DNA from 2 places in the Clostridium cochlearium genome. Region 2 is predicted to be linked to the other one. Evidence: riboswitches for the same ligand, from Rfam matches in the RefSeq annotation. Region 2 holds a riboswitch; the other holds the start of a gene.
The links. A riboswitch is a leader RNA that binds a small molecule or an ion and turns the genes downstream of it on or off. The one in region 2 is predicted to bind lysine.

Region 1 (4,202 bases), 760 kb from region 2:
ATATTACTATTTCACTCATAGGTATTATTAATATTAAAACTCCCACAATAAATTTCCATAGTGGAGTATAATTTTTATATAGGTTATAATATGCAATTAATATAGATAAGATAATTGTTGTTATTCTTATAAACCATGTATAATAGTTAGTTTTCTTATCTAAATTCAAACTATCAATTTTACTAATTCCTATATCTTTATGTTTCAATTTTTCCTTTAAACAACCTATTCCGTTATCTATTATGTAATATCCAACGTGATTTAAATAAGTTTTATCCCTTTGTTCTACATTTTCTTTTGCACATTCAATAGCTTTTCTAGCTATAAAACCTTCTCCCAAATTGGTTTTTTTAGCTATTCTTTCTATTTTATTTCTATAATAATCTTTTGATTTAAAATCCATACTTTTATATACATTAGCTGGATCAGTATTAAGTATATAATCTAATTTACTTAGCTTTTCAAAGGATGTATTCCAATTAATTATTCCTACTTCCCTTATAGATGTAATATTATTACCTAATATCATTTTAAAAAAAGCCTGATTTTTATGCTCTACTAGTATAATATCTTTTATATTTTTATCTTCCATATCTAATTTTTCATTTATCCAATTATAAATTGTTTGATTTTCAATAGAATTATTTCTTATTCCTTTAATTAAAGCTTCTACAAAATATAAGGAGAAATCTTCATCTCTCCTTATTGCACCATTTATAGCATTTTCATTGTTTTCATTTTGCAATAAAGTTTCTACTAATTTTTTTGCTCTGTTTTTTTCTTTTTGTGCATAAACCATTTCTTTTACGATTTTTGAGATACTATTTATACATGCTATTTTTAGCATAGTAGGAAGTGCCCAAAGTTCGCTACTCGTTAAAACAGTATGTTTCTGAAAATCTTCTATGTATTTTTCTATATTTTCTTTAGTAAGTTTTCCATTATTTTGTTTTACTATTTTTTTTGCTACATAATAAATTCTAGGGTAACATTTCATATATCCACTTTTGATATTAGGAATATTTCGATAATACATTTCTCTGACATCATTTTTTATATTTTTATATTCTTTTTCTATTAAATATAAATTATCTAATAACCAATCTCCTGCTGGTATAATTTCTCCCCTATTTTTAAATTCATCATTTAAATAAATATACCCTTTTAATATATCTTTATAACTTTTATCTAATGTATTTTTAAGTTTATATTTACATCTAAACACAGTGGTATTATTAGGACATTCTTCTTCAAATTTTAAATAGTCCATTTTATTCACCTTCCTGATAAAATAGTTAATGTTACTCAAGTTATTATTTCCAATAACAAAAAAAATATAAGGCAATCTCATAAATTATGAAATTACCTTATATTTTTTACTTTACTAAAATTATTTACAGATTTAATTCATTTTTAAGCATATCATCAAAGCTTTCTCTTTTACACATTAGTTTAGTTCTTCCGTTCTTAACTAATACAACAGCTGGTTTAGTAATTTTATTATAATTGCTAGCCATAGAATATCCATAGGCTCCTACAGAAGGTATTGCTAATATATCTCCACTCTTACATTTACTTATATATGCATCCTTTATTACTATATCCCCTGTTTCACAACACTTTCCTGCTATAGTAACTAATTCTCTTTCTTCACTATTCATGTTATTAGCGATTTCACATTCATACTTTGCTTCATAAAGAGCTGGCCTTATATTGTCATTCATTCCTCCATCTATAGATACATATTTCCTAACTCCTGGTATATCCTTTATAGCACCTATAGTATAAATTAATGTAGCTGCATTACCTATTATAGATCTTCCTGGCTCTATACCTAGCATAGGAAGTTTAATTCCTAATTCCTTTGATTTATTTATAGCTCTTTTTAATATTGCTTCACAATATTCTTTAGTTTCTTTTGGCTTATCTTCCTTTGTATAATATATTCCAAAGCCTCCTCCTAAATCAACTTCATTTATTTCATAATCGTATTTATCCTTAATTTCTCTTAATATTTCAAACATAACATCTACAGCTTCTTCATAGGGAGTTGTTTCAAAAATTTGTGATCCTATATGACAATGAATTCCTGATAAATTTATATTGGGTAAGTTTATAGCCTTTTCCACTGCCTTATAAACCTCTTGGTTCACCATTGAAAATCCAAATTTTGAATCCACTTGGCCTGTTTTTATATAATCATGAGTATGTGCCTCTATTCCTGGAGTAATTCTTAATAATATACTTTGTTTTATTCCCTTTTTTCCTGCCATTTCATTAATGTTATTCATTTCATAAAAATTATCTACAACAAACCTTCCGACCCCAAGTTCTATACCCATTTCTATTTCATCTAAAGTTTTATTATTTCCATGAAAATAAATCTTCTCCATTGGAAAATTAGCTTTTAGTGCAGTATATAATTCTCCAGAGGAAACAACATCTAAGAATAATCCTTCTTCTTTTATTATTTGGCACATTGCAATAGTCAAAAATGCTTTCCCTGCATAAGCTACTTTATTTCCATACTTTTCAACTCCAAAATTATTATAATATTCTTTGCATCTGCCCCTTAAAAATTCCTCATCTATTACATATAATGGAGTGCCATATTCATCTTTTAAATTTTTACAACTTACTCCCCCAATATATAAATTATTATCTCTTACTTCCATTGTTCCAAATAGCCTCACCTTTTATCCACTCCTTAATTTATAAAAAATAAATTGCAGCTAAGAGTTCAATCATAGCTGCAATATTTTCAACTTACTGACCTCTGTAGCTCAACACTTTTTAAAGTGACAGCTTTACACATATTTTATGCAAAGCCAGAAAATAGATTGCCCCTCTATTTTCTTCGGCTATAATTCCTTTTCCTATCTATCATTACTTGGCAGTTTAAGATAAGTACTCTTAATTATAGCTCCTCTACCCTGAGTAAAATAATTATTAAATTTGTTTAAACTAGTGTATCATATAAAACATGTTATTTCAACATAATTAAACTATAAGTTGTAAAATTCTTCAAAAGATTTAGTTATATAATAATGATCTTTAACTCCACCAAATTCTCTTATAGAATGCATAGCTAATATAGGACTTCCTATATCTACAGAATTTATATTTAAATGTGTAGATGATATAGGTCCTATAGTAGATCCTCCCCTTTCATCAGATCTATTAGTAAATATTTGATAAGGAACATTAGCTTTTTCACATATTTGTTTATATATTGCAGAAGATATAGCATCAGATGTATAACTTTGTCTTTCGCTTACTTTTATTACTGGTCCTTTATTTATCATTGGTTTATTAATAGGATCTGCTTTTTCCGGAGATGAAGGATGTACTGCATGAGCTAAATCCGCTGATATTAAAAAGGATCTTGATAATGCTCTAAAGTATGCTTCCCTACCCTTTTCTTCTTTTTCTACGATTCTTTCTAATATATTTGATAATAATGGTGAATCTGCTCCTTGCTTAGTAGAACTTCCAACTTCCTCATTATCAAAACAAACTAGTGCATTGGTAGCTTTAGACACTTTAGAATTTAATATGGCTTTGAGTCCCGCATGAACCATAGCTAAATTATCTAATCTAGAGCTAGAAATAAATTCATTATTTAGTCCCATTAAAGTGCCTTTATCAAATTCATATAAGGACAATTCATAACTTATAATTTTTTCATTATCTAAATTTAATTCTTTTTTTATAATTTCTTCTAATATTCCCTCCCTCAAATCTTCTCCTTCTACTGTCATTAAAGGAAGAATATCTTTTTGGGGATTTAGTTCTATTCCTTTATTTACACTTTTATTCATATGTATAGCTAAATTGGGAATTATAAATAAAGGTTTATTTATATTTATAAACTTTTCTTTCGGTTCTAAAAGATTATCTCCTTTTAAAGTTATTCTTCCAGCTATAGATAGAGGTCTATCCATCCAGGTATTTAATATAGGTCCCCCATAAACTTCTGTATTTAATCTTAAATATTTATCTTTATCTAAAACTTCACCATAAGGCTTTACTTTAAAACAAGGGAAATCTGTATGAGCACCTATAATTTTAAATCCATTGTCACTAATTTTTTCTTTTCCTATAACAAAAGCTATAAATGCAGAATTATTTTTTTTAATAAAATATTTACCTTCCCTTTGTAAATGCCATTTTTCATATTCCTTTAATTCTGTAAAACCTTG
Region 2 (4,202 bases):
AAATTTGCAGAAAAAATAATACCAACAATGACCCTTATATATGTTGCAGCAGGATTAATAGTTATATTCTTAAATGCAAATCAAATAATACCTTCTTTCCAAAAAATATTTGCAGATGCTTTTAAAGGTAGTGCAGCAGTAGGTGGATTTGCAGGAGCAACTATACTTGCAGCTATGAGAAATGGATTTGCAAGAGGAGTTTATTCAAATGAATCAGGTATGGGAACAGCACCGGTAGCCCATTCTTCAGCTACAACTTCCTATGCAGCTAAGCAAGGATTATGGGGTATATTTGAAGTTTTTGTAACATCAATTGTAATTTGTACAATGACAGCTCTTATCATATTAACTAGTGGAGTATTAGAAACTGGTAAAGAAGGTGCAGTTTTAACTGCTACAGCTTTCGGAAGTTCATTAGGATTTACTGGTAAATTAATTGTAACTGTCTGTGTAGTTCTATTTGCATTTACAACTGTATTAGTAGATGGATACTATTCTGAAACAGGACTTCTATATGCTTCAAAAACTAATAAAATGTTAAAAGCATTTAGAATATTATATTGTTTAGGTTTAATATATGGATCTATAGGTGGATTAAAGGTTGTATGGGGACTATTTGACTTCTTCATGGCCTTTGAAGTAATAGTAAACTTAATGGTTCTTGTAAAATTAAGAAAAGTAGTAGTAGAAGAAACAGAATTATACTTTAATAGTGATGAAGTAAAGAATGCATAATTTTATATTAAAAGTTTTAAAATAAATAATATTATATTAATTATTAATTTTAAAAATAAAATAAAAACTGAATTTAAGATAAATAAAATAGTCATTATCTAAGGTAGTAGATAGTGACTATTTTGTTAAAAAAGTATTAATCTAAAAGTAAAAACCATATAAAAATAATAAATATATAAAAAATATACAACAATATTAAATGATTGTTGTAAAAAATAGTTAAGTATTAACATATAAATAATTTTGAAAATTTGTTTAACAGCATACATGCATATATAATAAAATTAATGAATATGGAGATTTGAGGAGGACAAGTGATGCAAAATAAGATTGAAAAGATAATTAAAGAATGTAGAAAATACACAAAACAAGGGGAAGTGGCCTCATACATACCAGAACTTAAAAAAGCAAACAAAGATGCATTAGGTATATACATAGATAAACTTGATGGTAATGAATTTTATGCAGGAGATTATGAAACAAAGTTTACTATACAAAGTATATCAAAGGTTATTTCTTTAATTATAGCTATAATGGATAATGGAATGGAAAAGGTATTGTCAAAAGTTGGTGTAGAACCCTCAGCATATTCTTTTAATTCAATTGTCACATTAGAAGTAAAAAATGCTAATAAACCTTTAAATCCAATGATAAATGCTGGAGCTATAGCTACGGTGTCATTAATAAAGGGAGATAGTCCTGAGGAAGTTATAGGAAAAATATTAGATTTTACAAAAAAGATTACAGGAAATGAAGATATAAAAGTAAATGAAGCTGTATATCAATCAGAAAAAAGAACAGGAGATAGAAACAGATCATTGGCATATTTTATGAAAGGTACAGGGGTTATTGAAAAAGATGTTGAAAAGGTTTTAGATGCATATTTTCAACAATGTTCCATAGAAGTAACTTGTAAAGATATAGCTAAGATAGGTTCTTTTTTAGCTAACGATGGAGTATTACCTTCTACAGGAGAGAGAATTGTACCTAAAGAAGTAACAAGAGTAGTGAAGGCTGTTATGGCTACCTGTGGAATGTATGATGCTTCAGGAAGCTTTGCAGTTAAAGTAGGAATACCTTCCAAATCTGGAGTTGGTGGAGGAATAATGGCAACGGTTCCTGGTAAAATGGGAATAGGTGTAGTAGGACCGTCATTGGATGAAAAAGGAAATAGTATAGCAGGAATTAAAGTTTTAGAACAATTATCTGAAGAATTAGATTTAAGCATATTTTAAAAAAAACTTGATAAAATAAACAATAAATGATATACTTTGATTTAAACATAGATACAAGTGAATATAGAAGGGTAGAGGCGCGGTATTTAAGAGTACCTGTAACAGATATAAGCAAGATGATGTGCAGTGAAAGGAAATATCGCCGAAGCATACAGTTAAAGCTTTAATACTGTATGACTGGTCTTATTTAGAATATGAATAAGATTGTCACAAAGTAAATTTGTGGAGGGCTATCATTCAATGGAAAACACTCTTAAAGTGTATAAATATTACACTCCTTGATTGATAACACTCAAGGAGTGTTTTTATTATTGGATGTACTCTTCTCCTCAAAAGATATTCACTAAAATTAATTATAAAAATATTTAAGGGGGAGAAAGAAAGTTATGAAAAATAAGAAGACGATTATCTTAACTGTGTGTCTTATGTTATTGGTTTTAACAGGAAGTACGGTATTTGCAGCGGAGGTGGATCCAGCACAATTGAATGCAGATAAATTTGGATTCTTAACACTATTACCACCTCTTATAGCTATAGTGTTGGCGTTTATAACTAAAAATGTTGTATTATCATTATCTTTAGGGGTTTTTTCAGGTACATTTTTATTACAATTACAAGGTAAAAATATATTTGGAGCAATATTAAATGGATTTTTAGATATAATAAATAAAGTATTAGGTTCTCTATCAGATCCTTGGAATGCAGGTATAATACTTCAATGTATGACTATAGGAGGTCTTATAGCCTTAGTATCTAAAATGGGTGGAGCTAAAGCAGTTGCAGAAAGCTTAGCTAAAAGAGCCAAAAGTCCAACTAGTGCTCAAATAATAACGTGGTTTTTAGGATTGCTTGTATTCTTTGATGACTATGCAAACTCTTTAATAGTTGGTCCAATTATGAGACCAGTATCAGATAAGATGAAAATATCTAGGGAAAAACAAGCATTTATAGTAGATTCTACAGCAGCACCTATATCAGGGATAGCTCTTATATCTACTTGGGTAGGATATGAAATTAGTTTAATAAAAGATGCGTATACTACCATAGGACAAGATGTAAATGCTTATGGAGTATTTATAGATACAATACCATATAGATTTTATAACATATTAATACTTATATTTATAGTTGCTTCAGCTGTAATGTTAAGAGATTATGGTCCTATGCTTAAAGCAGAGGTAAGAGCTAGAACAACAGGTAAAGTTTTAGGAGATGGTGCAAAACCTATGGTATCTTCAGAGGCTACAGGTCTTGAACCTAAGGAAAATATAAAATTAAGTGTATGGAATGCAATAATACCTATAGGAGTTTTATTAATTGGTGCTTTTGCAGGTTTTTATTTTAATGGATATAATGCAATTATGGGTGGCGAAGATGAGGCTTTAAAAGCGATATTTATATCAAGTCCATATTCTTTTGCAGCAATAAGAGAGGCCTTTGGAGCATCTGATGCTAGTGTAGTTTTATTCCAAGCAGCTTTATTTGCAAGTATAGTAGCTATGATTATGGGAGTAGCACAAAAAATATTTACTATAGAAGAAGCAGTAGATACTTGGGTTGAAGGTATGAAATCTTTAGTAATTACAGGTGTAATATTACTATTAGCATGGTCTTTAAGTAGTGTTATAAAAGAATTAGGAACAGCTAAATTTTTAGTAACAATACTTTCCGATACATTACCTGCTTTTATATTACCATCTATTATATTTATAATGGGTGCCATAATATCCTTTGCTACAGGAACATCTTATGGAACAATGGGTATATTAATGCCTCTTACAATTCCATTAGCATTTAGCTTAGGTGGGGGAGATTCTCAATATATTATTGTAAATGCAAGTGCAGTTTTAACTGGGGCCATATTTGGAGACCACTGTTCACCTATTTCAGACACAACTATATTATCCTCTATGGGAACAGCATGTGACCATTTAGAACACGTTAAAACTCAAATGTGGTATTCATTAACAGTTGCAGCTATTACAATATTATTTGGATACATTCCTTCAGGATTTGGTCTTAGTGTATCAATAGTTTTACCTATAGCAATAATTGCAACAGTATTAACACTTTATTTATTAGGAAAACCTATTGAAGAGATAAGTAAAGTAAAAGATTTTTCTAATGAAGTTGCAACTTCAAAATAGTAATTTAAAATAGGTTGACCTTTTAGGTCTACCTATTTTTCTTGTTGTTCAGTAACTCCTCTATCTCTAGCAAAAAATGAAATTG

Region 1: it holds a riboswitch for lysine, as region 2 does, so the genes downstream of both, lysA (diaminopimelate decarboxylase) here and CKV72_RS02205 (Na+/H+ antiporter NhaC family protein) in region 2, are expected to answer to the same signal.

Annotation. Positions count from the first base shown of each region.
Region 1 covers NZ_LT906477.1:2,133,492-2,137,693, forward strand. Annotated here, with positions in the region: gene CKV72_RS10475 (glycoside hydrolase family 94 protein) at 1-1,351, opposite strand, end outside; gene lysA (diaminopimelate decarboxylase) at 1,395-2,693, opposite strand; lysine riboswitch at 2,772-2,939, opposite strand; gene CKV72_RS10485 (M18 family aminopeptidase) at 3,006-4,202, opposite strand, start outside.
Region 2 covers NZ_LT906477.1:456,531-460,732, forward strand. Annotated here, with positions in the region: gene CKV72_RS02195 (alanine/glycine:cation symporter family protein) at 1-735, shown strand, start outside; gene glsA (glutaminase A) at 1,053-1,970, shown strand; lysine riboswitch at 2,035-2,211, shown strand; gene CKV72_RS02205 (Na+/H+ antiporter NhaC family protein) at 2,357-4,117, shown strand; gene CKV72_RS02210 (DUF378 domain-containing protein) at 4,150-4,202, opposite strand, start outside.